2 regions of the Methylosinus sp. DMC45 genome follow, and region 2 is predicted to be linked to the other one. Evidence: riboswitches for the same ligand, from Rfam matches in the RefSeq annotation. Region 2 holds a riboswitch; the other holds the start of a gene.
What was found. A riboswitch is a leader RNA that binds a small molecule or an ion and turns the genes downstream of it on or off. The one in region 2 is predicted to bind fluoride.
Positions count from the first base shown of each region.

Region 1: another riboswitch for fluoride. It lies ahead of smbP (small metal-binding protein SmbP); the one in region 2 lies ahead of ACT53T_RS07465 (hypothetical protein).

Region 1 covers NZ_JBQUZK010000045.1:161,047-175,508, reverse strand. Annotated here, with positions in the region: gene ACT53T_RS13790 (DEAD/DEAH box helicase) at 1-3,348, shown strand, start outside; gene ACT53T_RS13785 (DUF190 domain-containing protein) at 3,351-3,686, opposite strand; gene crcB (fluoride efflux transporter CrcB) at 3,689-4,087, opposite strand; gene smbP (small metal-binding protein SmbP) at 4,150-4,503, opposite strand; fluoride riboswitch at 4,795-4,856, opposite strand; gene ACT53T_RS13770 (DUF1491 family protein) at 5,006-5,356, shown strand; gene ACT53T_RS13765 (N-acetyltransferase family protein) at 5,353-5,799, shown strand; gene queC (7-cyano-7-deazaguanine synthase QueC) at 5,775-6,494, opposite strand; gene ACT53T_RS13755 (DUF4180 domain-containing protein) at 6,530-6,904, opposite strand; gene ACT53T_RS13750 (sensor histidine kinase) at 6,963-8,513, opposite strand; gene ACT53T_RS13745 (uracil-DNA glycosylase family protein) at 8,724-9,437, shown strand; gene ACT53T_RS13740 (pyridoxal phosphate-dependent decarboxylase family protein) at 9,481-11,037, shown strand; gene ACT53T_RS13735 (glycosyltransferase family protein) at 11,122-11,820, shown strand; gene ACT53T_RS13730 (carboxymuconolactone decarboxylase family protein) at 11,836-12,144, opposite strand; gene ACT53T_RS13725 (TetR/AcrR family transcriptional regulator) at 12,257-12,808, shown strand; gene cobU (bifunctional adenosylcobinamide kinase/adenosylcobinamide-phosphate guanylyltransferase) at 12,787-13,302, opposite strand; gene ACT53T_RS13715 (SufE family protein) at 13,443-13,865, opposite strand; gene ACT53T_RS13710 (hypothetical protein) at 13,948-14,325, opposite strand.
Region 2 covers NZ_JBQUZK010000033.1:119,781-134,242, forward strand. Annotated here, with positions in the region: gene ACT53T_RS07410 (DUF2076 domain-containing protein) at 238-1,032, opposite strand; gene proB (glutamate 5-kinase) at 1,162-2,301, opposite strand; gene ACT53T_RS07420 (intradiol ring-cleavage dioxygenase) at 2,466-3,275, shown strand; gene ACT53T_RS07425 (DUF3142 domain-containing protein) at 3,285-3,950, opposite strand; gene ACT53T_RS07430 (PA5441 family protein) at 4,004-6,118, opposite strand; gene ACT53T_RS07435 (hypothetical protein) at 6,239-6,424, opposite strand; gene ACT53T_RS07440 (hypothetical protein) at 6,441-6,983, shown strand; tRNA gene ACT53T_RS07445 (tRNA-Trp) at 7,121-7,197, opposite strand; gene pal (peptidoglycan-associated lipoprotein Pal) at 7,285-7,803, opposite strand; gene ACT53T_RS07455 (hypothetical protein) at 8,110-8,742, shown strand; gene chrA (chromate efflux transporter) at 8,735-9,970, opposite strand; fluoride riboswitch at 10,113-10,175, shown strand; gene ACT53T_RS07465 (hypothetical protein) at 10,238-10,684, shown strand; gene ACT53T_RS07470 (hypothetical protein) at 10,920-11,369, shown strand; gene ACT53T_RS07475 (alpha/beta fold hydrolase) at 11,376-12,341, opposite strand; gene ACT53T_RS07480 (TonB-dependent receptor) at 12,437-14,462, opposite strand, start outside.

The sequences.
Region 1 (14,462 bases), on a different contig from region 2:
TTGGTGGCGACCGCCTCATTGGAGCTCGGCATCGACATCGGCGATGTGACGCTGGTCTGCCAGATCGCCTCGCCGCGCTCCATAGCGAGCTTTCTGCAGCGCGTCGGGCGCTCCGGCCATGTCGTCGGCGGCCTGCCCAAGGGGCGGCTGTTTCCCTTGTCGCGCGACGATCTCGTCGAATGCGCGGCGCTGCTCGACAGCGTGCGGCGCGGCGAGCTGGACCGGCTCACCATTCCGCATCGCCCGCTCGACGTGCTCGCCCAGCAGATCGTCGCCGAGGTGGCGGCGCAGGAGTGGGGCGAGGCCGAGCTCTTCGAGCGTTTCAAGCGCGCCTGGCCCTATCGCGCATTGGAGCGCGCCGAATTCGACGATGTGGTGAAAATGCTCGCCGAGGGCTATGCGACGCGGCGCGGCAGGCGCGGCGCGCTGCTGCATCACGATGCGGTGAATCACATTCTGCGCGAGCGGCGCGGCGCGCGCATGACGGCGCTCACCTCCGGCGGCGCCATCCCCGAGACCGCCGATTATCAAGTGCTGCTGGAGCCGGAGAATCACATCGTCGGCACGGTGCATGAGGATTTCGCCGTGGAGAGCATGGCCGGCGACATTTTCCAGCTCGGCAACGCCTCCTATCGCGTGCAGCGTGTGGAGCGCGGCACATTGCGCGTGGAGGATGCGCAGGGCCAGCCGCCGACCATTCCCTTCTGGCTGGGCGAGGCGCCGGCGCGCGCCGACGAGCTGTCCTTCTCCGTCTCGCGCCTGCGCGGCGAAATCGCCGAGCGTCTGCGCCGAGACCCCAGCGGCGGCGAGGCGCAACGCTGGCTGATGGAGGAGGTCGGCGTCGCGCCGCCCGCCGCGGAGCAGCTGGTCGAATATCTCGCCGGCGCGCTCGGCGCCTTCGGCGGCGTGCTGCCGACGCAGGATTGCCTCGTGCTGGAGCGCTTCTTCGACGAGGCGGGGGGAATGCAGCTCGTCGTGCATTCGCCCTTCGGCGGGCGCATCAATCGCGCCTTCGGCCTCGCATTGCGCAAGCGCTTCTGCCGCAAATTCAACTTCGAGCTTCAGGCGGCGGCGACGGAAGACAACATACTGCTCTCGCTCACCACGGCGCACAGTTTCGAGCTGGCCGAGGTGGCGAAATATCTCCACTCCAACAGCGTGCGCGGCGTGCTGGTGCAGGCGATGCTGACCGCGCCCATGTTCATGACGCGCTGGCGCTGGACGGCGGGAATCTCGCTCGCTCTGCCGCGCTTCCAGGGCGGCAAGAAGACGCCGCCGCAATTTCTGCGCATGCAGGCGGAGGATCTCGTCGCCGCCGTCTTTCCCGATCAGATCGCCTGCGCCGAAAATCTCGCCGGCGAGCGCGAGGTTCCCGACCACCCGCTGACCAACCAGACGATTTGGGATTGTCTGCACGAGGCGATGGATATCGAAGGATTGGAACGCCTGCTGCGGCGCATGGAGTCGGGCGAGGTGAGCGTCGTCGCCTGCGACCTGACCCAGCCTTCGCCGCTGGCGCTGGAGGTGCTGTCCGCGCGGCCTTACGCTTTCCTCGACGACGCCCCGCTCGAGGAGCGCCGCGCGCAGGCGGTGATGGCGCGACGCTGGCAGGACCCGCAGAGCGCCTCCGACCTCGGCCGGCTGGACGCGGAGGCGATCGAGCGCGTGAAGTCCGAGGCCTGGCCCGAGCCGATCGACCCGGAGGAGCTGCATGACGCGCTGCTGTGGATCGGCTGCCTCACAGAGGCGGAGGTCGCCGCCGCGCCGGACTGGGCCAGCTGGCTCGAGGCGCTGGCCCGCCAAAAGCGCGCCACGCGTTTCGAGGCCGGGGCGGCGAGCTTCTGGGTCGCGGCGGAGCGGCTGACGCAATTTCACGCGCTCTGGCCCGAGGCGCGGCTCGCGCCGAAGATTTCGCCGCCCGACAGCGAGGCGCCGGCGCTGTGGTCGGCCGAGCAGGCGCTGATCGAAATCTTGCGCGGCCGGCTCGAGGGGCTGGGGCCGGTCACGCAGACGGGGCTCGCCGCGGCGCTCGGCCTCGAGCCTACGAGTCTGACGACCGCGCTGGTCGCGCTGGAGGCCGAGGGCACGATCATGCGCGGGCGCTTCCTGCCCGGCGCCAATGATGAGCAATGGTGCGACCGCCGCCTGCTGGCGCGCATCCACCATTACACGATCAAGCGCCTGCGCGCGGAGATCGAGCCCGTTGCGGCGCGCGACTTCCTGCGCTTTCTCTTCGATTGGCAGCATGTCGCCGAGGAGGCGAGGCTGAAAGGGCCGGAGGCGCTGACCGCCGCTCTCTCGGGCCTCGAGGGATATGAAGCGCCGGCGGGCGCCTGGGAGACGGAAATCCTCCCGGCGCGCCTCGCCGATTACGAGACCGGATATCTCGACTCGCTCTGCCTCTCCGGCCGCATCGCCTGGGCGCGGCTGACGCCGCCCGCCGCCGCCAAGGGCGCCCGCATGGTCTCGCCGATCAAAAGCTCGCCGATCGCTCTCTTGGAGCGACGAAGGCTCGCCGATTGGACCTCGATCGCGACGCCCGCCGAGCCGCCGGCGCTGAGCGGCCGAGCGCAATTGGCGCTCGAGACGCTGCGCGCCGAGGGGGCGCTGTTCTTCGAGGAGCTGGTCGACGCCTCGCGCCTGCTGCGCTCCGAGCTGGAGACGGCGCTGGGCGAGCTGGCCGCGCTCGGCCTCGTCACCTCGGATAGTTTCGGCGGGCTGCGCGCGCTGCTCGTGCCCTCCGAGAAGCGCAAGCCTTTCGACGGCGCACGGCGGCGCGGCAAGGTGCTTTCCTTCGGCATGGAGAGCGCCGGGCGCTGGTCGCTCATTCGCCGCGCCTATGCGGCTCCGGGCTCGCAAGCGCGTCACGCTTGCGTGGAGCACATCGCTCAGGCGCTGCTGCGCCGCTATGGCGTCGTCTTCTGGCGCCTTTTGGCGCGCGAAGGCGGCTGGCTGCCGCCCTGGCGCGATCTGCTGCGCGTCTATCGACGGCTCGAGGCGCGCGGCGAAATTCGCGGCGGACGTTTCGTCGCCGGCTTTTCCGGCGAGCAATATGCGCTGCCGGACGCCGTCGGCCTGCTGCGCGAGATTCGCCGCCGGCCGGCCGACAGGCGATATGTGTCGCTGTCGGCGGCCGATCCGCTCAATCTCATCGGCGTGCTGACGCCGGGCGGCAAGCTCGCCGCGCTCACCGGCAATCGCCTGCTCTATCGCGACGGCCTACCCATAGCCGCGCTCGCCGGCGGCAAAATCGAGTTTCTGACGAGCGTCGACGAGGCGACGCGATGGGAGGCGGAGAAACGCCTCATCCGCTCTGCGGCGCGGGGACAGCTCGCCGATCTGGCGTAACGTCAGACCTTCTCGCCATAGCGCATCACGCGCACTTTCTCGAGCGTGACCAGCCCGCCGCTCATCATCGCATCGAGCGTCGGCAGAAAGGCGTCGATCTTCTCCTCCTCGTCGACGATCTCTATGACGATGGGAAGGTCTTCCGAGAGGCTCAAAATCTTCGTCGTGCGCATCCGGCTGCTGTGGCCGAATCCCGCGGGGCCGCGCAGCACGGTGGCGCCGGCGAGATGCAGCGCGCGCGCCGTCCGCACGATCGCCTCATGCAGCGGCCGCCCTTCGAACTTCTCGTCCTCGCCGATGAAGATGCGCAGCAGAGTCGCGTCTCGAGGCAATTGCATCGTCAGGCTCCTTTCAGCGCGTTGAGATGAGCGGCGGCGACATGTCCGAGCCAGACCGCGAAAAGGCAGAGCCCGAACGACAGGCCGATATTGGCGAGCGCGGCGAAGGCCTCGCCGCCGCGCGCCAGATTGAGCGTCTGCAGGCCGAAGGAGGAGAAGGTCGTATAGCCCCCGCATAGGCCGATCATCACGAATTGGCGCGTCTGCGCGTCGACGAAGAGACGGCCGTCCCCCGGCGCCGTGAGCGTCGCGAAAAAGCCGATGGCGAAGCAGCCGGAGACGTTCACGATCAGCGTGCCCCAGGGAAAGGCCTCGCCGAAGCAGCGGGAGATCGCTCCCGAGAGCCAATAACGCGCGACGCCGCCGATCGCGCTGCCGATCATGATGAGAACATAGATCATCGCGAGCCTTTGCCTGTCAGAGATTCGCGCGAGGCCGACCGCGGCCTCGCGCGGCGCGAAGCTTATTTTGCGCTCTCCTTGCTCGCCTCCTCGAGATGCGAGAGCGCTTCCTTCGCCTGCGCGGTTCCCGCTTCGGCGTGGTTGGCGCGCCCTTCCTCTATCGCCGCCTTTATATGGACGATGGCCTCGGCGAGATGCGGATTGGGCTTGAATTTCTGCAGGCCCTCGGCTTTCTCGAGCGCGAGATCGGCGTGATAGGAGAGCAGGCCGGTGTCATGCAGCTTGCCGCCCTGGGTGATCGCCTCATTGACGTGATAGATCGCCTGGTCCAGCCGGTCGTCGGCGCGCGCGAGCGTCGACCCGAGAAGTGCGACGAGGCCGAGGCTCGCGGCGAGCCCGAATGCGCGAATATTCATCTCACTCTCCTCTTCCAACCATTGCGGTCGGGGTTTCGGATTCGATTTTTCGTCGCCGGCCGCGCCGATGCGGCGCAGCCGACGCACGCGGTCATTCGAATCTCATTCGATAGGCCGTGACCGCCCGGCCATGGGCGCGCGCCTCGGCGCGACGAAGCTCGATCAGCGCGGCGCCGGCTGCGCGTTCGATGGATGGAATTGGAAGAAACGGAGAAACCGCGGCGCGCTGACTCATGACGGACCCCTGCCGAGCGAATAGATCGCTCTCTCCGACGATCGGTCGACCGTCGGACATAAGCAGGAGTCATCAGCCTTTGCGGCGGTTGAAGGGGGACCCCATCCCCCGGCCGCACGCGCGAGCGGCGGCCTCGGCGAAATTGGTATCTGAGCAATGAGACAGCGTCAAGAACGGGCTGGAGCAGAGCATTGCGCGCGAGGCCGCTCGCGCGAAGCCATGCCGAAAGCGCTTGCGCGGGCGGGCTCGAATGGCTGAAAAGAATTCATGCGTCTTCGATCCGACTTTTTCGTCTCCGCCCTCATCCGCCGCGCCGAGACGGCCGGCTCCGTCGCCATGCTGCGCCGCCGCGGCTCCGAGGAAGCGGGCGCGATCTTCGTGAAGATCGACAGGCTGGATGGACGCGCGGCGCTGCTCGGGCCGGCGCCGCAGAGCGTGGATTTGCCGGAGGGCGTCGATCGCCTGTTCGCGCGTCTGCACGCCGACGAATGGGTGACGCCGCTGGAGGCGGAGGAGCGCGTCCGCAAGGAGATCGCCTTCGACCCAGATCTGTGGCTGGTCGAGATCGAGGATCGCGAGGGCAAGAGCTTCGTCGACATAGCGGCTCGAGCGGCGTGATCCGATCGATACGCCCCGCTCGAGGCGAAGACGCGCCGGCGATCTGGCGCGTCATCGGCCCGACCGTCCGCGCCGGCGAGACCTATGCGCTCGATCGCGACATGACCGAGGCCGACGCCCTCGCCTATTGGCTGGGCGCGGATCGCGAGACCTTCGTCGCGGAAGACGACGAAGGGAGGATCGTCGGCTCCTATTATTTACGCGCCAATCAGGCCGGCGGCGGAGCCCATATCTGCAATTGCGGCTATATGACCAGCGTCGAAGCGGCCGGTCGCGGCGTGCAATTCAACTTCGTCGTCGAGACGAATGTCCGCGCCATTCGCCTATGGCGCTCTTTCGATTTCGAGATCGTCGGCCGGCTGCCGCGCGCCTTCCGGCATCCGACGCAGGGCTTCGTCGACGCCTTGGTGATGTTTCGTCAGCTCGGCGCGCCGGAAGGCTGAGCCGCGCGATATTTCTCCCAGCCGGCGGCGCGCAGGCGGCAGGCCGGACATTCGCCGCAGCCATGACCCCAGTCGAAACGCTTGCCGCGCTCGCCGAGATAGCAAGTGTGGCTCTCCTCGACGATGAGCCGCACCAGCGGCACGCCGCCCATATCCTCGGCGAGCTTCCAGGTCGCGGCCTTGTCGATCCACATCAGCGGCGTGAGGATTTCGAGCTTACGATCCATGCCGAGCGTCAGCGCCGTCTGCACCGCGCGGATCGTCGCGTCGCGGCAATCGGGATAGCCGGAAAAATCCGTCTCGCACATGCCGCCGACGAGACTGCCGATCCCGCGCCGATAGGCGAGCGCCGCGGCAAAGGTGAGGAAGAGAATATTGCGCCCCGGCACGAAAGTGTTCGGCAGGCCGGAGGCGTCGAATGCGATCTCCGCCTCGCGCGTCAACGCCGTGTCGGAGATGGCGCCGAGCGCTTCGATCGAGATGGTGTGATCCTCGCCGAGCCGCTCCGCCCACAGCGGCGAGATGCGCGCCAGTCCCTCCCGCAGCACGCCGCGTTGCTCGAGCTCGACGCGATGACGCTGGCCATAGTCGAAGCCGACGGTCTCGACGCGCGCGAAACGCGAGAGCGCGAAAGCGAGGCAGGTGGCGGAGTCCTGCCCGCCAGAGAAGAGGACGAGGGCGGAGTCTGACGTCAACACGATGCCTCTATTTGGTTCGCCGCAGCGGAGCGTCAGGAACGCAGCGCCGAGAGCTTGCGAGTCAGCGCTTCGATGTCGTCGACGAACCATATGGATCGCCCAAGATTCGCTTCATAGACGAAATCGCGCGTCGATCGGCTTCGATCCGTATGAGCGGATATATCCCCGACGATCGCCAACCGAAGACTGTAGTTGACGAATTTCTGAATCGTTTCGCCCGCGATACGCGTTTCGAGGCGAAAGAAGTCTTCCGTTAGACGGGCGACCGGTATGGCCACCAAATTCGCCTGATGCTCCCAGGCCGCGCTCACAAAAGCATTGGCGTCGCGCTCGGTCTCGAGCTTTGCGCCCTCTGCGCAGCAGAGCAGCGTGCGAACGCCGTGGATGTCACGCGCGATATCCGTCATATCGCCTGCCTTCTCTAGCTTTGGGAGGCAATTTTAGCTCAAATCGCGTCTGGCGTCCTCACGCCGCCGCATTCCTCCGCCGCTCGAGGCTGGCGAATTGCGGGGCGTCGTCGTCGAATTTCGGCAGCGCGTTCATCACGCGCTCCGGCGGGAAGACCACGATCGCCTCCGTGCCTTCGCGCACTCTGGACTTCAGCTTGAAGAGGCCGCCGTGCAGATCGACGAGGCCCTTGACGATGGGCAGGCCGAGGCCGGTGCCCTCCTCGGCGTTCTTCTGCGCCAGCGTGCCGCGGCCGAAGGAGGACATGACGACGGCGATCTCCTCCTCTGGAATGCCCGGACCCGTGTCGCGGATCGCCACATATTGGCCGCCGGCGCTGGTCCAGCCGATCTTGAGCGTCACCTGGCCGCCCTGCGGCGTGAATTTGATGGCGTTGGTCAAAAGGTTCAGCACGATCTGCCGCACCGCGCGCTCATCGGCCCAAATGCGCGGGAGATCGGGCTCCTTGGCCTCGATCATCTCTATGCCGCGCTTTTGCGCGCGAATGGTCAGCAGATGGCGGCAATCCTCGACGACGCCGGCGAGCGAGACGCTCTCCTCCTTCAGCTCATAGCGGCCCGCCTCGACGCGCGAGAGATCGAGAATCTCGTTGATGAGCATGAGGAGATGCTGGCCGCTCGAGTGAATGTCCTGCGAATAGTCCTTATAGGCCGCCACCGCATGGACGCCGAACAGCTCGTTCTTCAGCACTTCCGAGAAGCCGAGAATGGCGTTGAGCGGCGTGCGCAGCTCATGGCTCATTGTGGCGAGGAAGCGCGATTTGGCGAGATTGGCCTCCTCCGCGCGGCGGCGCGCCTCGTCGGAATTGGCCTTGGCGTGCTCGAGCTCGCCGATGAGATCGTCCTTCTCGATACGGAAGAACAGGCTCTCGCGCGTCACATGGTGAAAGCGCTTGGCCAGCACGACGAAGAAGACCTGCGCCGCGCCCACCAGCGCCAGCAGCGAGAGGCTCGTATCCTCTATCCCGTCTATGCGCAGGCAGACGACGATGGCGAGCGACATGGGCGTGATCGTCGCATAGACGGCGAAGGGTATGGTCGCCGTCACCATCGTGTTGAAGGCCGCCGCCAGCATCAGCATGGCGGTGACGAAAGCCTTGGCGTTGGGATCGCTCGCCTGCAGCAGCAGCAGCGCCATCGCCGCCCAGACGAGGCCGTGCAGAAATTCTGCGGCGACGAATTTGCTGCGCCAGCCGACGACATTGATCTCGTCGTCGGAAAGACGCTCGAGCTTCTTGGCGAGGCCGTAGCACAGCAGCAGGCTGGAGAAGGCCAGCACGGTCCAGATGATGTCGAGCTCGCCCTCCATCCAATAGCGGGTGAGCGCCGCCACCATGGCGATGAGCGCCGTGGCCGGCACGGCGGAATGGATGCGGGCGGAAGCGTAGGCGCGCAAGAGGCCGACGTCGCATCCGCGATGGCCCGTGTCCGAGGTGGTGAGCTTCTCACGCGCCGCGCGCACCTCGGCGCTGCGACGACGGCGCTCGGCGACGACGCGCGGATCCTTGCCCCGGCCTCGCTCGATCATCTCGGCGGTTATGTCATTCATGATACGCTGGACCCGCAAGCAACGAAATTCTCGCCTTCGAACGGCGACCCCATAAAGGGAAACGCCGTCACGACCCTTTCCAGAAGCCGAAATAATTCTCCGCAATCTAGGCGTCAGGTCGAGCGTCGCCGATAATGGGACGGAAACGTTAACGGGGGACTCACGACATTTGTCGAATTTGATGGAATGGTCCCGCGAGGGAACGCAAAAGTGACCTTTTCCACCGAAAGCGAAACCGTTCTGGCCGCGCTCGTCGTCGATGTCGGCGCCTGCCGCATCTGCGTCGAGCGGCCGCAGGGCGCGCCTCTGCCGCATGAGCCGCGGCCGGTGCTGCGCGTCTCGCCGAGCGCGCGGCTGCTGATCGCCGGCCAGGCCCCCGGAATGCGCGTGCATCGCTCCGGCCTTCCCTTCGACGATCCGTCCGGCGACCGGCTGCGCGATTGGATGGGCGTCGACCGCGAGACCTTTTATGACGTCTCGCGCATCGGCGTCGCCGCCATGAGCTTCTGCTTTCCGGGCTATGACGCCCATGGCGGCGATCTGCCGCCGCGCCGGGAATGCGCTCCGCATTGGCACGACGCGCTGTTTTCGGCGCTGCCGCGGGTGGAGACGATTCTGGCCGTGGGCAAATATGCGCAGGCCTATCATCTGCGCCGTCTCGGCGCGCCGCCGCGGCCGGGCGCGAGCGTCGCCGAGACCGTCGGACGCTGGCGGGAGCTCGCGGCGCTGCGGCCGAGGATCATCCCGCTGCCGCACCCCTCCTGGCGCAACACGGCCTGGCTGAAGCGCAATCCCTGGTTCGCGGAGGAGCTTTTGCCGGTGGTGAGGGCGGAGGTCGCCCGGCTGGCCGGGACGGGCGGCCCCCGAAGGAGCGGAAGCGGCGCCGCTCGGCGCGGCGATATTGCTTCGCAGCGCGAAAGCTGATTAGTCCTGTCCAACGACGTAGCTCCCGAGGATGAAAGCGGGAATGAACCACTCACAACGGCCGCCGAAGCCGATCGGCGCGGCCGTCCCGGCGCCCGCCGACGCCTCGCCCGCGGATCTCGATCCCACGGATTGGGAGGCGTTCCGCGCCGAGAGCCATCGCGCGCTCGACGCCATGATCGACCATCTCGCCACGCTGCGCGAGCGGCCGGTCTGGCGCGAGCCTTCAGCGGAGGCGCGCGAGCGCTTCCGGCGCCCGCTGCCGGCCGAGGGCCAGGGCCTCTCCGCCGCGCTCGAAGATTTCGAGCGCTTCATCCAGCCCTACGCCAATGGCAATATCCATCCGCTGTTCATGGGCTGGGCGCAGGGCGCCGGCACGCCCGTGGGCATGATCGCGGAAATGCTCGCGGCCGGGCTCAACTCCAATTGCGGCGGCCGCAATCACATCGCGCTCGACGTCGAGCGGCAGATCGCCGCCTGGATGGCGGAGGCTTTCGGCTTCCCTCTGGACGCCTCCGGCGTCTTCGTCACCGGCACGTCGATCGCCAATTTCCTGTCGCTGCTGGTCGCGCGCGAGCATGCGCTCGGCGAGAAGAATGTGCGCAAGAACGGGCTCAAGGCGCTCGAGGAGCAGCTCGTCGCCTATGCCTCGAGGGAGGCGCACAACTGCGTGCGGCAGGCCATGGAGCTCGCCGGCCTCGGCGCGCGCCATTTGCGGCTCATCGAGTCGGACGGCTCTCATTCGCTGCGCATCGACGAGCTGAAGCGCGCCATCGCCGAGGATCGCGCCGCCGGTCTGCATCCGTTTCTCGTCGTCGGCACGGCGGGCGCGGTCGACACGGGCGCGATCGACGATCTCGACGCGCTCGCCGATATAGCGAAGGCGGAAGATCTCTGGTTTCACATAGACGGCGCCTTCGGCGCGCTGGCCGTTCTCTCGCCGGCGCTGAAGCCTTTGGTGAAGGGCCTCGAGCGCGCCGATTCCATCGCCTTCGATTTCCACAAATGGCTGCATGTGCCCTATGACGCGGGCTTCTTCCTCGTCCGCGACCCGGAGGCGCATCGCCGCGCCTTCGCCGCCAACGCCGCCTATCTGACGCGCGCGCCGCGTGGGCTCGCGGCCGGCGAGATTTGGCCCTGCGATCTCGGCGCCGATCTCTCGCGCGGCTTTCGCGCGCTGAAGACCTGGTTCACCATGGAAGTCTTCGGCGCGCGGCGGCTCGGCGCCTGCATCGAGAAGAGCTGCGCATTGGCGCAGCGGCTGCGCGGCCATATCGAAGCCTCGCAGACTTTCGAGATGCGCGCGCCGGTGGCGCTCAATGTCGTCTGCTTCGGCGTGAAGGACGATGACGAGAGCGGCCGGCTCAATCGCGAGATCGTGATGGAGCTGCATGAGAGCGGCGAGGCGGCGCCGTCGCTCACCCTGCTCGACGGACATCCGACGATCCGCGCGGCGATCTTCAATCATCGCACGCGCGAGACGGACATAGACGACTTCATGCAAATGCTGGAGCGCGCCGCGCAACGCGCCCGCGGCGAGCCGCCGCTCGCGCCGCTGCCGACGCCGCGCGAGGACGGCGAGCCGCTCTCGCAGGATTGAGCGCGCGCGGCGAGCTGGCGTATCGCTTGCTTTTATCGTGCGAGGAAGGCCGCCGAGGGCGGCCGCTCACGAAAGGCGGCGTTCATGAACGTCCTCGCCATCATCTCCGCCGCGACGACGCAGGACGGCCGAGCGACCGGCGTGCTGGCGCCGCTCGCCGGCGCGCCGCTGCTGGGGCGGCTGCTCGATCGTCTCGCCCATGCGGAAAAGCTCACCGGAATTGTCGTCACCACCAGCGACGAGCCGGAGGATGCGCCGATCCGCGAATTTTGCGCCGCGCGCGGAACCCCATGCCAGTCCGGCGCGCGCGACGATCTCATCGGCCGCCAGCTCGCGGCGATGGCGGCGGCCGGCGCCAAGGGCGGCGTCTCGCTCGACGCCCGCAATCCGCTCATCGATCCGGCGCTCGTCACCCAGGTCGCCGATCTGCTGCAAATGACCGATGGAATGCTGGATTGGATCGGCAACACTCTGGCGCCGGCCTATCCGCGCGGCATGGAGATCGACGGCTTCACCGCCGCCGCGCTGACCGAGGCCGAGAAACGCTGCGGCGAGCCGGAGCAACGTCGCCGCAGCCCGGCTTTTCTGCGCGAGAATGGCCGAATCTATCGCCCGCTGAGCCTGAAGGCCCCGCCGGAGGTCGCGCGGCCGGATGTGCGGCTCGGCGTCGAGAGCCTCGCCGACCTCCCGCGCATAGAGGCGATTTTTCAGAGCTTCGAGGGCCGCACGGATTTCACGCTCGCCGAAATATTGGCCGCCGCCGATCGGCTGGCGGCGCAATAGCGCGTTTCCGTACGCCTATTCCACGCCGGCGACATGGGTTCCATGGGTGACGGCGGCGCCGGCGCGCAGCGCCGCGGCGATAAAGACCGTCTCGGCCAGCTCCGTCTCTGTCGCGCCGGCGGCGATGGCCTGCTTGCGGTGGATCTCGAGGCAATAGGCGCATTGCGTCGTCATGGCCACGGCGAGGGCGATCAGCTCCTTGTATTTCTTTGGAATAGCGCCTTCGGCCATGGCCGCGGCGTCGAATTGCTTGAAGGCCTCCCATGCGGTGGGCGCCGAGTCGCCGATCTTCTTCAGCCGCTTCACATTCTGCATATCGTACATGGGCTTGCCTCCCGGAGATCAAAGCTTACCTATCAGATGATAGGCTCGCACAATGCGCCATTGACGAAGTGCCTGTCAATGGCGCTACTCCCGGGCGGAAGGACGGAGTGGAATGGCGACGGCGCGACGCGGCGAGGTTACGGCCGCGAAGATTCTGGACAGCGCGGAGGAGCGGCTCTGCCGCTACGGCTATAATGGCGTGAGCTTTCGCGACATCGCCGCCGATGTCGGAGTGAAGAGCGCCAGCGTCCATTATTTTTTCCCCACCAAGCCGGCGCTGGTCGCCGCCGTGGCGCGGCGCTACGCCGATCTCTGCCTGGCGGAGCTGGGCGATCCGCAGGCGCGAACGCCGGCCGAGGCCGTGGCGCTGGCGGCGGAAATGTTCCGCCGCACGGTGGCGGAGAAAAAGCGAATGTGCCTCTTCGGCATGTTGGCGGCGGAAGTGGGCGGCCTGCCGTCCGAGGTCTGCGCGGAGGCGCGGCGCTTCTTCGCCGAGACGCTGGCTTGGCTGCGCCTCGCCCTGCGCGGCGAGGCGGCCGAGGCGGAGGCTATCCTCGCGGCTTTCGAGGGCGGCGTGCTGCTCGCCCGCGCCATGGATGATCCAGCCATGCTGGAGAAGGTGACGGAGCGCCTGGCGGCGCGTCACTTCACCGTGAGCGGATAGCCGGCGACGATGAGATAGAGCCTGCCCGCCGCTTTGGCGACGGCCTGATGCAGCTCGCCGGCGGCGTCGCGAAAGCGCCGCGCCAGCGCATTCTCCGGCACGATGGAGAGGCCGACCTCGGAGGAGACCAGGACCGTCGACGCCCGCCGCTCGGCGAGCGCCTCGAGCAACGCGGCGCGATCGGCGCGCAAATCCGCTTCGGCGAGCAGGCGATTGGTCAGCCAGAGCGTGAGACAATCGACCAGCAGCGGAAGCTCCGGCGGCGCTGCGGCAATGGCCGCGGCGAGCGCCTGCGGCGCCTCGACCGTGCGCCAATCCCCGGCGCGCCGCTCCCTATGCGCGCCGATTCGGCTCTCCATCTCCGCGTCGAAAGCCTGCGCCGTGGCGATATAGGTCCAGGGGCCGGGCTCGGCGGTCACGAGCCGCTCGGCGAAAGCGCTCTTGCCGGAGCGTGCGCCGCCGAGGACGAAGGTCACATTTGGATTTTCGGTCATTCCCGACGGCGCCGAGCGACATGCGCGCGGCGCCGGCCCCTATTTGGACTTGCGCGTTCGATTGCGAAAATCGCTTCGCACTTTTCGGGACGATGCGCCAGAGGCGCCCCTTCCCCGCCGAGCGACGGGATGGGCGAGGCTCACGCGGCCAGAGCGGCGCGCGCCTCGTTCTTGATGCGCTCGACCATGGAGCGGACGCCATTGCTGCGCTGAGGCGTCAGATGCTGGGCGAGGCCGAGCTCGGTGAACAGCGGCATGGCGTCGAGATCGACGATCTCATCGGCCGGACGGCCGGAATAGAGCGCGAGAATCAGCGCCACGAGCCCACGCACGATGTGAGCGTCGCTGTCGCCGCGCAGCGACAGCAGCGGCGCGCCGCGGCCCTCGCGAATCACCTTGCTGTCGAGCCAGACCTGGCTCGCGCAGCCGCGCACCTTGTTCTCCTCGGTGTGGGCTTCGTCCGGCAGCGGCTCCAGAGTGCGGCCGAGCTCGATGAGATATCGATACCGATCCTCCCACTCGTCGAGCATTTCGAAATTGCCGATGATCTCGTCTATCACCATTGTTCGCTCGCCCGCTCGAGACGCCTTTCCGACAGTTATATGGCCACTGTCCGTTTTGGCGCAATCGCCAGCGACGATGCAATCACGGCGCCGCGCCGAGACCGGCGGGCCGCCGCGGCGGCTCGACCGAAGCCGTCGCGCGGCCGATTCGCTCCGCCGCCTGCAGGCACTCCATCGGATGCGCCATGCAATGGTCGCGCGCCACAGTGGCGATTTTGGCGGACGCCTCCTCGGCGAGATCGGCGAGCGCGTCACGGGCGAAGTCGACGGGCGAGGGCTCGGATTTCGAGGGCTCGGACTTGGCGGCGGCTCGCGGCCTCGCGGGAGGATCGGCGAAAGCCCCGGCGGGGACGCGCGCCGCCACGGCGGGCGGGCGCGGCGCAGGACGCCGCTCGGCGTCCCGCAGAATGACGAGACAAACGATCCCTAAGAAAATCAAGCTCTTGAAAATAAATCCCACGGCCGCCGCCTCGCTTCGCCGACGGGGAAGCCGCCGCGCGCGAAAAACGATGGCGCGCCGCCCTTACCGCTTCGTAAAGACGCACGCGGCGCAAATCGCCGGCGCGACCGCGGCCGCGCGGGGCTAAGAAGTCGCAA
Region 2 (14,462 bases):
TCCTTCAGCAGCGCGCCCAGGGTACGCCGCTGTTCTCACTTCAGTATCGCGGCGGTAGAAAAATCGGGAGCAGCGCGCCGCCTGTCGGAAGCGGGCGACGCGCGCTATCGCTGGACTTCATCCAGTCATCGCATCCCAATCGGGGATCGCGACCCAGCCGTCGCCCGAAATCGATCGAGATAATAAGACGGCGCGCCTGACAGGCGCGCCGCGCGTCGAATTTCAACTCGGCCCCACTCACACGTCGAAGCCGCCATCCCCGCCGCCGTCGTCGAAGCCGCCGGTATCCGTGTCGTAATCGGCGCTTTGCACATCGGGGCCGCCGGGGTCGGGGCTGTCATAGCCGGCGTCGGGGTAGGGCTGGCTATTGTCGCCCTGGTCGCCGTAGTAATTGTTGATGATCGTGTCGCCACCGCCGGCGTTGGCGTGCTCATAGCCCGAGCCTATGCCGAGATTGCTCCCGGCTCCGCCGGTGCCGCCATGGAACAGGCCGCGGATCGAGTCGGCGAGCAGCACGCCGCCGGCGACGCCCGCCGCCGTGCCCAGCGCGCCCTTCAGAAAGCCGCCGCCGGGGGCCGCCGCAGCCTGCTGGGGCGGATAGCCTTGCGGGGCGTAGCCGGGAGGCGTGGGCGGAGCATAGGCGGGACCGCCGGCCGGGGGCGCCCCCCAAGGGCCGCCCTGCTGCTGCGGATAGCCGGGCTGCTGGCCATAGCCCGGAGGCGGGGCCGGACGCGGCGGGGGCGGAGCCTGGCGCTGAGCGCCGCCGAACAGACCGCCCAAAAATCCGCCGGACTGCTGCGGACGGCTCTCGAGGTCGCGCACGCGGCCTTCCAGCTCCTGCAGACGTTGATTGGCCGCCTGCAGCGCCTGATCCTGCACCAGAACGGTCTGCGCCAGCAGATAGGGCGCGCCCGGCTGCGACTTCAGCTGCTCGGCGATGAAACTTTCCGCCTCCTGATCGCGCTGAGCGCCGGCGGCGCTGCGCGTACGCTCGAACAAACCGGCGAGCAGTTGGCGTTCTTCGGGTGACATAGGTCTCTCCCAGTTGGAACCAGCCCTCTTCGCGGGCGTGGCGCCCGTGATATGGGAGCGCGATTTCGCTCTGCCAAGGCCTGCCGCTACGTTCCCGCCCATGTTTTACCGGGCCGCGAACGCCCCGAGTCAGTCGCCGGCGAGCGCCATGTCGTCGCGGTGGATGATCTCGTCCGGGCCTTTGAAGCCGAGCAGCCCCTCTATGTCGCGGGACGAGCGGCCGATGATGCGGGCCGCGTCCAATGCGTCATAAGTCACGAGGCCGCGGCCGATTTCGCCGCCCGAAGGATTGCGGATCACGACGCAATCGCCGCGCGCGAAGCCGCCTTCCAGCGCGGTGACGCCGGCCGGCAGCAGGCTCTTGCCGGAGAAGAGCGCGCGCGCCGCGCCTTCATCCACATGCACGACGCCCTTGGGCTCGAGCGAGCCGGCGATCCATTTTTTTCGCGCCGTCACCGGCGAGGAGGGGGTCAAGAACCAGCTGCAAGGGCCGCCCGCGGCGATTCGCGAGAGCGGCGCCTCCACGCGGCCGTCGGCGATGACCATATGGGCGCCGCCCGTGGTCGCGATCTTGGCCGCCTCGATCTTGGTGCGCATTCCGCCGCGGGAGAATTGCGAGGCGGCGCCGCCGGCCATCGCCTCCACCTCCGCCGTGACCCGCGGCACCACCTCGAGCAGCTTCGCATTCGGATCGCTCGCCGGCGGCGCGGTGTAGAGCCCGTCCACATCGGAGAGCAGCACCAGAAGATCGGCGCTCGCCATCGTCGCGACGCGGGCGGCGAGGCGGTCGTTGTCGCCGTAGCGAATCTCGGAGGTCGCGACCGTGTCGTTCTCATTGATGACCGGCACGGCGCGCAGCGCCAGCAGCCGGGTCAGGCATTCGCGGGCGTAGAGATAGCGGCGGCGCTCCTCCGTATCGCCGAAGGTGACGAGAATCTGCCCGGCGGTGATGCCGAGATCGCCCAAAGTCTCCGCCCAGATGCGGGCGAGGGCGATCTGCCCGACGGCCGCCGACGCCTGGCTGTCCTCCAGCGGCAGCGCGCCGGAGGGCAGGCCGAGCACGCTGCGTCCCAGCGCCACCGCGCCCGAGGAGACGACGAGAACATCGGCGCCGCGACGGTGCAGAGCGGCGATGTCCGCGGCGAGCCGTGCGAGCCACTCGCGCTTCACCTTCGCCTCGCGCGGATCGACGAGCAGCGAGGAGCCGACCTTGACGACGATGCGGCGGAAGGAATTGAGGGAGGGACGTTTCACGGGCGATCGGCTCATTCGAGATGCGGGACGGCGGGACTTATAGCCCGTCTGCGCGGAAAGCCCACCCCGCGCCGCACGGCGAGAAGAAACGGGACCGAAACGCGCGAGAGATTTTCCGCCGCGCATCCGACACCGGGCCGTTTCATCCTGCGCGCGCTGACGAAGACCAAGGAAATTCCATGCCTGACAAAATTGCTTTGACGCGACGCGGCCTCGTGGCTGTTGCGCTCGCCGGCTCGGCGACCGCGATCCTGCCGGAACCCGCCGCTCCCGAGCCTGCCCCCGGGCCGCTGACGGCGCCGGCGGAAGAGGGGCCATTCTATCTCGATCTCGATCTCCAGCGTGCGGACATAGCCGAAGGGCTCGCCGGCGTGCCGCTGGACATCGCCTTCGCCGTCCAGGACGAGACCGGCGCGCCGCTGCCGGGCGCCCGAATCGATGTTTGGCATTGCGATGCGCAGGGGCGCTATTCCGGCTTCCCCGGCCAGGGCGAGGACGGGCGGCTCGATCTCTCCGGCAAGACCTTTCTGCGCGGAAGCCAGATCGCGGGGGCGGACGGACGCGCGCGCTTTTCCAGCGTCTATCCGGGCTGGTATCCCGGCCGCACCACGCATATTCATTTCAAGATCATCGACGGCGGAACGGCGCGTCTCACCTCGCAGATTTTCCTGCCGGATGCGCTGAGCGAATTCCTCTACGCCAATCTCGGCGATTATGCGCGTGGCCGGCTGCGCGACACGCTGAACTCGACCGACGGCATAGCGCTCGCCGCCGGCGAGACGACGCGTGGCGAGCTGCGCGAGGCGGCCGGCCGCTATGTCGTGTCGCTGCGCGCGCGGATCGACCGCAAGACGGTGCGCGCCGTGCCGACGCCGCCCTTCATGCCGCCGCGCGGCGATCGTTTCGCCGGACCGCCGCCGGGCGGCCCGCCGCGCCGTCCGGCGCCGCAAGGGGCGGAGCGTCTGCGCGGGCTGCTTCCCAAGGCGTGAGCCGATCGCTCATGGCGCGGCGCGATTGCGCAGAAACACCACATAGCCGAGAAAATTCGGCCGCGTCGCCAGCGCGGCCGGAGGCGTCCATCGCGCCCCTTCGGCGAGGCCGAGCCGGAAGGGAATGCGAAGCCGCGAGAGCCGCGCCAGATAGGCGTCGATATTCTCGACCGTCTGCGCGCCTTTGTAGGTCTGGAAGACCAGCTCGTCGACGCTTCCCGAAAGCGCGTTCAAATCCTCGGGCGAGGCCTGCGACGCCCAATCCATGAGGCCGGTCGCGCCGAGCGCGCAGCCTCGAGGCAGCTCCCGCCGCAGCGCGCGCAGGAAGGCGGCGTAATTCTGCAAGCCGCGCGTCGCCGCGTCGAAATCGATCTGCACGCCGGCGACTCCGCCCGGCTGCGTGCGCCAGGCGTCCAGCCGACGGCGAATCTGGGCGACGATCTCCGGCGGCCAATCGAGGCTGCGGACGCGATAGGCGAGCCAGAGAGCGGCTGTGTGCGGGCCGGGCTCGACCCCGCCTTGCGCCTTCATGCGGACAAAGCCGTCGCGATCCGGCCCGATCTCGCCCGAATGGAGATAGATGGTTTTCGCCGTGGCGAGCTCGGCGCGCCTTTTGACGCCGGCCCATAGCCAGAAAGCGTCATGATCCGCCGCCCGCACGAGCGGCTCGGCCATTGCCCGCGCGGCGCAGAGCAGGGCGCAGAGCGCGAGGAGAAGAGCCCGCGCTCTCACCAGTAATATTGCAGGCCGCGCGCCCATTGCGTCGCGCCATAGCGTGATTTCAGCGTTTGGAACCAGGCCTTTCGCTGCGCCTTGTCGACATCCTTGCCGCCGCAATCATTGCTGCCCGCCGGCGCATAGCAATTGATGGCGCGATAGAGCGCATAGGCTCGGTCGGCGTCCTTGGTGGCCGGATCGGCGATCAGCCGCTGATAGACATCGCCCCGCGAGAAAGGCTCGCCCGGGAAGATGGCTTTGGCGCCGCCCAGCTCGTCCGCCGCCGGACGCCAGGCGTCGAAACGGGCGAAGCCCGAGTGGCGGACGAAATCGCCGAGGCAGAGCAGCCCATGCGCGGAGCGCGGATCGGCGGCGAGCTCAGTGACCACCGCCTTGGGCGCTGGGCATTTATAGGGCTCATTGGCGGGCGAGGAGAGGAAGACCGCCGATTTGGGAAGATCGGAGACCTCCGGCGCCTCGGCGTCGTCCTTGGCGAGGCCTTCGGCCGTAAAATCGCGCAGGAAATTCGCATATTGGCCGCGCGTCGCCTCCTTGTAGAGCAGGAGGAAGCGGGCGAGCTTGCGCTCCTCCGCGCTCCCCTGCGGATCGGCGACGGCCATGCGCAGCAGGATCGGCCCGGCCGTGTGGCGCAGCAGAATCGCGCGAATGCGCGGCGAGGAGAGCCTCGTCTCCGGCAGGAAGACCTTGTTCGCCATGCCGGCGCGCTCATAGCTCAGGGCGAGGCCCAGCTCGATCGCCTCTTTCCACAAGGGATTGGAGACAGCGCCGCGCAGCTTCGCCCAATGCTCGATCGCCTGTGGATATTGGCCCGAGGCCATCAGCGCCTGGCCGCGTAATGTCTCGCGGCTGAAGGCGAGATAGGAGCGCGGCGCCGCGACGGGAGCCCCGAGCGCTTGCAGCGTCGCCGGAAAATCGGCGTCGGCGTAATAGGCGCGCGCGGCTTTCAGAAAGCCGAAGAGATCGGCGCGGCCGGCGAAGGCCTGTGCCTGCGCGTCCAGCTCCGCGGCCGGGAGATGCGTCTCCTTGCCGTCGGAGCGCAGCTTCATCAAATCCTGAGTCGCCAGCAGGATCGGCTCGCGGCTCGCATGGTCTTTGGCGGCGGTCAGATATTTGGCGTCGATCTCCTGCGCCAGATCGACGCCGTCGAGGCCGACCTTGGCGCCGCTCCCCTGCGCGATCTGCCGGCCATATTCGGCGGCGAGGCGCTCGTCATCCGCCGCCAGCCAATAGACGCGCCGCAGCAGTCCCTGCGCCGAGGCGGCGTAGCGCCCTGTGGAATAGGATTTCAGATAGGTCTGAAAGGCGGCCTGCGCCGCCGTCAGCGTCGCGCGATCGGTCACATTGGGCGTCGCGGTCGCGTCGAAATCGGCGAAGGCGCCGATCTGCGCCTTGTTGAGCAGAGCGCGGGCGGTCATGTAGCGCGCCGCCTCGCGCAGCCAGGCGTTGCGCGCCGATTCGAGCTTGCCGAAGCGCTCCAGCGCGCGATCGAAATCGCCTTCGTAGAAAGCGTCGGCGCCGATCAGATAGGACGCGAACTCCTGCCCGGCGGCCGAGGGCGCGACTTGCGCGAGCGCATTGCGCGCGGCCGCGTCGGCTTTCTCATTGCGGCAGGAGGGAGCGATCTTGTCCCGCGCCGCCGTCAGCGCCCGCCGCTCTTCGGCGGAAAGCGCGGGCTCCGCCTCGACCGCGGCCGTGAAGGCGGCCCGGCCGGAGTCCAGTGAGACGCAGCGCGTTCCCTCGCCGAAGCCAAAAGCGAAAGCGCTCGCAGCCTGGTCTTTTCCTTCGCGCGCGCTCGCGGCCTTTCGGCACGCGTCCGTAAAGTCCGGCCATGCAAACAGCACAGATGAATAGAAGTCGATCTTCTCATCGCCCTTCGAGATGGCTTCGTCCTGTGGCCGCAGCTTTGGATCGCCATCGATCATCAGGAAAAGCAGATTAAGGCGGCTGTCATTGCCCGGGCCGAGGAAAGGCATGCCGTTTTGTTGGGCGTAGCTCTTAAAATCGAGGGTCCAGCGCCCAGGAGAGCCGCCGTCGGCGCATGCGCGCGCCGCACTAGCGGAAATCAGAAAAGCGAGAATGGCGGCTCCGGCGAGCATGGAACGCATCGAAACATCCCTATCACGAAATGCGCTTCGATATCGCGCTCCGCTGAACGCCCGGCTGCGCGATCTGTGTTGGGCTGAATTCTGGGAGAGGCTGGCAGGAGTGGAGGGATTTGCCAACCGTCAATTGCGGCCTTCGACGTCGGCGCGGGCCTGTTCCTCTTCTAGCAAAGATAATCTCGCCATTTGCAAGAAATATTCGACCATTGGTTCTGATTGCTTGGCCTCGACAATCAGATAGTCGATCAGGCTCAACATGGTCGATAGGCGATCGAATTCGGCGACCGCCGACTGCTTCGACGGTTCCATGGGATTTTTTCGAATCATGAGCCTCAGCCCGGCGCCGATTCCGTATTTTCACCAATCGGACCAGGGTTCAGGGGAGACCGCAACGAAAAAGATGCTGGCGGCGAAGAAGCGCGCGTCAATGACCATGCTTGCGCCGCCACTCTGCAAATTGCTTCTCGATCCATTCGCTGTGCTGCGGGTAGCGAGTGGCGAGGTCCGCAATTACCTTCTCGACGCCTTTCCTGGCGACGTCCCAGGAGGTTTTTTCGTCCTCGAGAAGCCGATCGGTGTTCTCAATTGTTCGCGCGACGAGGCGCGCGAGGTCTGGATCGACCGACATGTCGATACCTCGTTCGACGCCAATCATTGGCGCGCCGGTCCGATAGCAACGAACGGTTGCGGACCACCTAAATCAATCGCTCAAATTTCGTTAATGCAGAAAAAGTCCCGCCGGCGATGCGTTGGCGGGGCTCTTGGTCCATTCGACAAGGCCGAGGTGGCGCGCAGTCCGCCGTCCGGCGGCGCCGGGGCGCTCGACGGCTGGACGGCGTTAGAGCTGGCCCTAGACCTAACATTGTAGGAGAAACGCAAACGCCTCGCATCGGGCGCCGTAAGGCTGATCGGGGAAACGTCCGGGGAACAAAGTGTCCCACCTATTGGGACGGATGTTGTCCCACATGATGGAACAGACTGACTTTATTGCATGATTTTCGGAGCTGGCAGGAGTGGAGGGACTCGAACCCCCAACCCCCGGTTTTGGAGACCGGTGCTCTAGCCGATTGAGCTACACTCCTGCGGTGACGGCGCGCCGTCGTGGCTCTCATGCCGCATCGCGGCCGAGGATGCAAGCGCCGGGGAGGGGCCTCGGCGCATTTTGCGGGTCAAGAATTGCCGCCGGACAGCACGGTGACGGCGCGGCGGTTCTGCGACCAGCAGGAAATATCGTCGCAGACGGCGACCGGACGCTCCTTGCCATAGCTGATCGTGCGGATGCGGCCGGCGGAGAGGCCGCGCGAGGCGAGGTAGTTCTTCACCACCTCGGCGCGGCGGGCGCCGAGCGCGAAATTATATTCGCGCGTGCCGCGCTCGTCGGCGTGGCCCTCCACGGTGAAGGAATAGCGGCCGTAGCGCTGCAGCCAGTCGGCCTGCTTGTCGAGCGTCGCCTGCGCGGTGGTCGTCAGCTCGCTCGAATCGGTCTCGAAATAGACGCGGTCGCCGACATTGACGACGAAATCCTGCGGGCTTCCGGGGGCGGCGTAGCCGCCGCGGCCATTGGCGCCGGCGCCGCCGGCGAGCGCGGCGTTCTCATCCTCGGCGTTTTTGGCGCAGGCGCCGAGCGAGACGGCCGCCAGAACGGCGACGGCGAAGCGCAGGGCGCGCGCGGCGGAAAGCAATGCCATTTCCTCTAAGCTCCTCTGACGACGGGTCTCTGCTGTCGCCAGTCCTATCTGCGCAGGGGTTAAGCGAAGGTTCCGTCAACCTTGACGAAAGCTTTGCGCGCCCCGATGCGGCGCGCGAAAGCGCGGTAAGGTTAACGTGAGCTTGATCGTCGACGCGGTCCGTGGCGGCAGTGAGGCGAAAAGGCGGCGCGAAAGGCGATGCGCCTTGTCCCACAGGGAATTGCGTATGGGGAATGCGGGGGCTGGACCGCCGCCCGGATCATTGTTAGCACTTTCTTCATCATGAGGCGGAGGGTGCTGGAGACGATGCGCGATCTGAAACGCTGCGCCCTTCGCTTTTTCGGGCCGTTCTGCGCGGCGATCGGCGCGCTGACGCTCGCCGGCTGCGTCGATACGGCGGTGGAGATCGGCCATCCGCGGGCCGAGCAACTCGCTCAGCGGCAGCGCCCGACAGCGCGGCCCGGCGTCAGCCCCCATGGCGCGCCCGTGGCGCTCATCAGCCTGGAAGGCGCGCCGGAGGATGCGCTGGCGCGCTTCCGTCCGGCCTTCGCCCGCGCGACGGAGAGCCGCGACATCGCCGCTTCCGAGGAGCCGGCGGCCGCCTATCGGCTGCGCGGCTATCTCACCGCCTATGCGAGCGCGGAAGGGGCGACGCGCTTCGCCTATGTCTTCGATATTTTCGACCGCAACGGACGACGCGCCCGCCGCCTCACCGACGAGGTGGCCGTGACCGGCGCCGGCGATCCCTGGACGCTGCTCGACGATCGCGCGCTGGCCGCGGTCGCGGCGCGGGGCGCCGACGAGCTCGCCGCCTTTCTCTCCGATACGCCGGAGGCCATAGCCGCCGCGGCGGGAGCCGAATCGGGCGTGACGATCGCAGCCGCGACGCGGGGCGAGCCGACCGCCGCCAAGCCTCTGGGCTTCGCCGAGATCAAGTGAAATTGCCGAGCGCCGCCGCGCCCAGCGCGCCGAAGAGGACGACGATCCAGGGCGGCGTCCGCCAGAAGACCAGCAGCAGATAGGCCGCCGCAGCGAGGCAGAAATCCGCCGCCGAGAAGATCGCGCTGGTCCAGACCGGCGTGTAGAGCGCGCCCGTGAGAATGCCGACCACCGCCGCATTGACGCCGGCGAGCGCCGCGCGCATGGCGGATCGGCCGCGCACCGCATCCCAGAACGGCAGCACGCCGAGCAGCAGCAGCAGGGACGGCAGATAGATGGCGACGAGGCACAGAATCGCGCCCTCCCAGCCATTGGGCGGCTCGCGCATCGCCGCGCCGAGAAAGGCCGCGAAGGTGAAGAGCGGGCCGGGGACGGCCTGCGCGGCGGCATAGCCGGCGAGAAAAGCGTCCGGGCCGATCCAGCCCGGCGGAGTCACCGCCTGCTGCAGCAGCGGCAGCACCACATGGCCGCCGCCGAACACCAGAGCGCCCGAGCGATAGAACGCCGCGAAAAGGGCGAGCCAATGCGCGCCGGTGGTCGCGGCGAGAATCGGCGCGCCGATCAGCACGAGGAGGAAAAGCGCGAGCGAGGCGAGGCCGGCGCGCCGACCGATGAAGCCGGTGGAGATCGGCGACGAGGCGGGCGCCGCGCGTTGCGGGAGCAGCAGCCATCCGATGAGGCCACCGCCGACAATGGCGCCGATCTGGCCCATAGCGGAGGGAAGCGCCAGAGTGAGGATCATGGCCGCGAGCGCGATCGTCGCGCGCTCGCGATCCGGGCAGAGGGATTGCGCCATGCCCCAGACCGCTTGCGCGACGACGGCCACGGCGACGATCGCGAGTCCGTGCAGCCAGGGAAGATGCGCGACATCGCCGAGCTGCGAGACGCCATAGGCGAAAAGGACGAGGGCGACGGCCGAGGGCAGGGTGAAGCCGAGCCAGGCCGCGAAGCCGCCGAGCAAGCCCGCGCGCGACATGCCCAGGATAAAGCCGAGCTGGCTGCTCGCCGGTCCGGGAAGAAATTGGCAGAGCGCGACGAAATCGGCGAAGGCCGTCTCGCTCAGCCATTTGCGGCGCTCGACGAATTCGGCCCGGAAATAGCCGATATGGGCGATCGGCCCGCCGAAGCTGGTCAGTCCCAGCTGCGCAAAGGCGAGAAGCGTCTCGAGCGCCGAACGCCGTGGAGAGCTGGAGCCGATGGTGTCGTTCTCGTCGTTGCGCGTGAGCATTTTGGTTTCGTCCTCGCGGCGGCTCATACGCTCGCGCGCGGGATCGCGAAAGCCGTCCGCTGCGCGCCGCTCGCCGGCGCATTGACGGCCCGGCCGGCTTTAGGTATCGAATTAGCTACATAAGGCCGCGAGGGCGATAGCCCGCGCGCCAGGGGATGGGGTGCCCCCTATAACCGCCGAAGAGGCTGATGACTCCTGCTCGATGCCCGATGATCGCAAGATCATCGAAGGAGGGCGCTCGCGCGCTCATAAAGCAGGAGGAAGCAGATGAATCAGGATCTCTCGGTTTTCGTCACCCCTTTCGCTCTCGTCATCGGATGCGCGCTGATCGCCGCCGGCGGGCTCTACTTCATCGAAATTCAATTTCTGAAGTCGCGCTTCCAGGCGATCGCCGCGCTCGTCGCGGGCTCCCTCGTTCTCGCCGCGCTCGAGGTCGTGCTGGCCGGCAGCAGCGTCTCCTTCTTCAAGGCGCAGCAGGTGCAGACTTCCGCCTGCGAGCTGGAAGGAGAGTCGGCGCATCCCGAGGCGCGCCTCGGCGTCGACGTCAACATCATTCACAAGCACATCCTCGGCTGCATGCAGGAGGCCGGCTATGAATGGTCGCCGACGCATCGCAACTGCAAGGACGCGCCGGTCGCCACCAATCCCTATTGCTACCTGCCGACCGCCGGCTTCGATCGCACCATCACCGCTTTCCAGCTGCGATTCGAATAGTCTGAGCGCTGCGGCGAGCTCGAGCGCTTTCGAGCGAAGGGGGAGCCGGTTCGCGTGAAGAAAACACGACCGAACAAGGGAAACCACGAGTCATTCCGGTTCAATCCGAGCCGGAATGACTCTAAGCTCGCCGCTGGTCCCCGCGGGGCGCTTGCCGGTTGGAGGACATGCTCCATTTGACCTCGAGACTGAGGGGAAGGCGGCGCCCCGTCGGGAACAGACGGGAGACGTGCCGATGAATGAGGATATCTCCGCCTTCGTGGCTCCGCTGACGCTCATGCTCGGCGGCGGATTGCTGGCGCTCGGCGCTCTGTCCTTCATCGGCATCGATTATTTCGACAGCAAGTTCAAGGCGCGCGTCGCCTTCGCCGTCGGTCTCGCCTTCATCGTCGCGACCGAGCTCGTCTTCGTCACCGGCAGCAGCAGCGGGCGCTATTTCGCCGGGCTGAAGATCGACGTCACCGATTGCGAGCTCGACAGCGAGAGCAAGCTCCCAGAGGAGCGGCACAAGAACAGCAGAGTGCTGCACGATCATATCGTCGCCTGCATGGAGCGGCTCGGCTATGAGTGGAACGCCGAGCACGAGCACTGCAAGGAGGCGAAGATCGCCACCAATTCCTTCTGCTATCTGCCGACGCGGCCGGTTGCGCGGGCGATCGTGCGCTTTCAGACCGCCTTCGAGTAAAAGCGCTCAGGCGCTATCCACCGCCTCGCCGGGAACGAAAGCGTCGAAGGCCGCCCAGAACTGCTCGCGCAATTCGTCGCGCTCCATCAGCAATTCGTGACGCGCGCCGGGAACCTCTATCAGGCTCGCGACCGGCAGCCGCTGGGCGAAGCGCTCGATCGCGCGCGAGGAGACGATGCGGTCGCGCCCACAGAGAAACGCCATCACCGGCGAGCGCACGGCGCGGGCGTATTCGGGCGCGGCGAACTGCTTCATCAGCCGGAAAGCGGCGTTGACCCAGCCGACCGTCGGATCGCCGATGGCGAGATGCGGCGCGGCGCGCACAATGTCGGCGTTGCGGGAGAAGCGCGCGGGATCGGAGGTCAGACGATTGTCCTCGAAGGGCAGCTCCTCCAGCGATTTAGGTCCGCCGCCCGGCACATACATGGCGCCGAGGCCGAACATGTCGAGCGTGTCGGCGATGGCGCGCGCGCCGATCGGGAAGCGCAGCCCTTCGAAATCGACCATTGGCGCGGCGACGATGACGCGATCGAATGGCGAGCGCGCCGAATGGACGCGATCGAGCAATATGGCGCCGCCCATGGAATGCGCTAGTGCATGCCAGGGGGAGGGGCATTCGAGCGCCAGGACGTCGGTGATGAAGGCGTCGAGATCGCGCTGATAGAGCGCGAAATCATCGACATGGCCTTTGCGTGGATCGGAAAGATCGCGCTCCGAGCCGCCCTGTCCGCGCCAATCCAGCGTCACCACATGAAGGTCGCGGGCGAGCAGATCGTTGATCGTCTCGAAATATTTCTCGATGAACTCGGCCCGGCCCTGAAACAGCGCCACTGTGCCGATCGCCCCACGTGGCGGCGTGAAGCTCGCCGCGCGCAGGCTGCGTCCGTCCGCCGTGCGAATGGCGAAGACCTTCGCATTGGGCGGCACGGGATTGTCGGGCGTTCCGATGAGCTGCGATTCGGTGAGCGGCATGTCGGGCGATCCTGCTGCGGCGGGAACGAAAGGCGCTGCCCGCGCCTCTCGTCCCGTCTATCGCATGTCTCGCCCGAGCGCGCAAAAGGCGAAGCTCAGAACTTCACTGTCAGCCCCGCATAATAGGAGCGGCCCTGTCCCGGCACGGCGCCGAAGACGCTCGTCTTCTTGTAATTCGTGTAATCGAAGCCGCCGAGCGGCGAATAATAGCGCACATCGGCGACATTGGTGACGCCGAGATCGATTCGGAACGCGTCCCATTCATAGGCTGTGCGCAGATTGACGAGCCCGTAGGAGGGCGTCTTCAGCTCGTTGCGCGCCGTGCTCACATGCGTCTTGCTGTCGACCAGCTGCAGCTCGACGGCGCTGCTCCAGCCGCCGAGCTTGTGCTCGAGCGCGAAGCGGGCGTTGAGCGGCATGATGTGATAGAGCCCGTCGCCGCGATCGAGATTCTCGCCATAGACATAGCCGATGACGCCGGAGAGCGTGAAGCTGCCGACATCCGGCGCCTCATAGAGCTTGCCGCGGCCGGAGAGATCGAAGCCATAGAGCTCCGCCTTGTGATTGCGGAACTGCAGAATGGGGAACCAGCTTCCATTCTTGTCGCTGAATCCGCCGATGCGATCGGCGTCGATGAAATTCTCGACATAGCTGAAATAGGGCGTCGCCTTCACCTCCCAATCATGGGCGACGGGATCGCGCCAAGCGGCCGTGAAGCTCACCGTATGCGCGACCTCGGGCTTCAGATCGAGATTGCCGACATAGCCATTGGCGTCGCCGAACCAGCCGATCATGCTGCTCGCCATGCCGCCGACGCCGAAGGCGTAGCGCTCGTAGAGATTGGGCGAGCGCGTCTTGCGCGAATAACCGAGCTCGTATGTGCTCGTCTCGTCGGCCTGGTAGCGGACGAGCGCGGTCATGTCGAAATTCACGTCGGTGCGCGCATGGCTGCGGGCGTTGAAGAAACGCGCCGCCGTCGCGTCTGGATTGGCCATGCCCATGCCCATTCCCATCATGCCCATGGGGATGGGATTGCGCGGGTCATAGGCCTGCGCGTCGCCGGCGTTCGTCCACACGACATCGTTGCGCACGCCGAGCGACGTCGTCCATTGCGGCGACCATTTCGCCTCCCATTCCGCGAATGTGCCGATGCGGTCGCGCTGGCCGCCATTGATGTTCCAATAGGTTCCCGGACCCATCATCATGCTGCCGACGATCGGCGGCCACCAATCGTTCAGATGATTGCCGTGGAACTCGTTGCCGACGCGTAGAAGATTGGAGGGGTCGAGCGGAATTTCCGCCTTCAGCGAATAGCCGTAATCCGTTCCCGACGTGTTCATCGGCATGTTGGCGGGCTGCTTGTCATAGAGAAAGCCCATCTCATGCGCGGTATGGTGCCAGTAGGCGCGCGCCTCGAGCTTGCCCCATTCGAACGCGCCCTCATAGCCGGCGTCGACGGAATAGGCGCGGTTGGCGGTCATATCCATGCGCTGATTGACGAAGCCCTGATAGGGAATGTTCTGATAGCCGCCCTTCAGCGTGAAGAGATGTCCGTCGTTCTGATAGGCGAGAGTCGCCGAATGATTTTCGGAGATGAAGCCGGTGGAGAGGACCTTCGGGCCATTGTCGCCCGCGTGATAATCCGAGCCGCGCGTGTAGCCGCCATTGTAGAGCAGGCTGAAATGCTCGGTGGCGACATTCGCCGTTCCCGAGACGCCGAAGCTGCTGTTGGAGCTGCGGAAGAAGCCTGAGATCGATCCCGAGGCGAGAACGCCGGGCGCGACCGATGGAACGAGGCCGGGCGCCGAGGCGACGCTCGGATTGGCGAAGATCGGCGGCTTGGGCGTGACCGAAATCGTGCCCGCGATCGAATCGCCGCCCTTGCTCACCGGCGTCACGCCGGAGAGCACCTCGATCTTTCCGACATTGTTCGGATCGATATAAGAGAGCGGCGGATTCATGTGATTGGCGCAGGCCGAGGTGATCTCGACGCCGCCGAGCAGAATCTTGATGCGATCGTCGGCGAGGCCATGCAGCGCGGGAAGCCGCGACACGCCGCCCGCCTCATAGAGATCGACGCCCGGAGCCGCGTAGAGCAGCTGCGCCGTGTCGCTGGCGTTG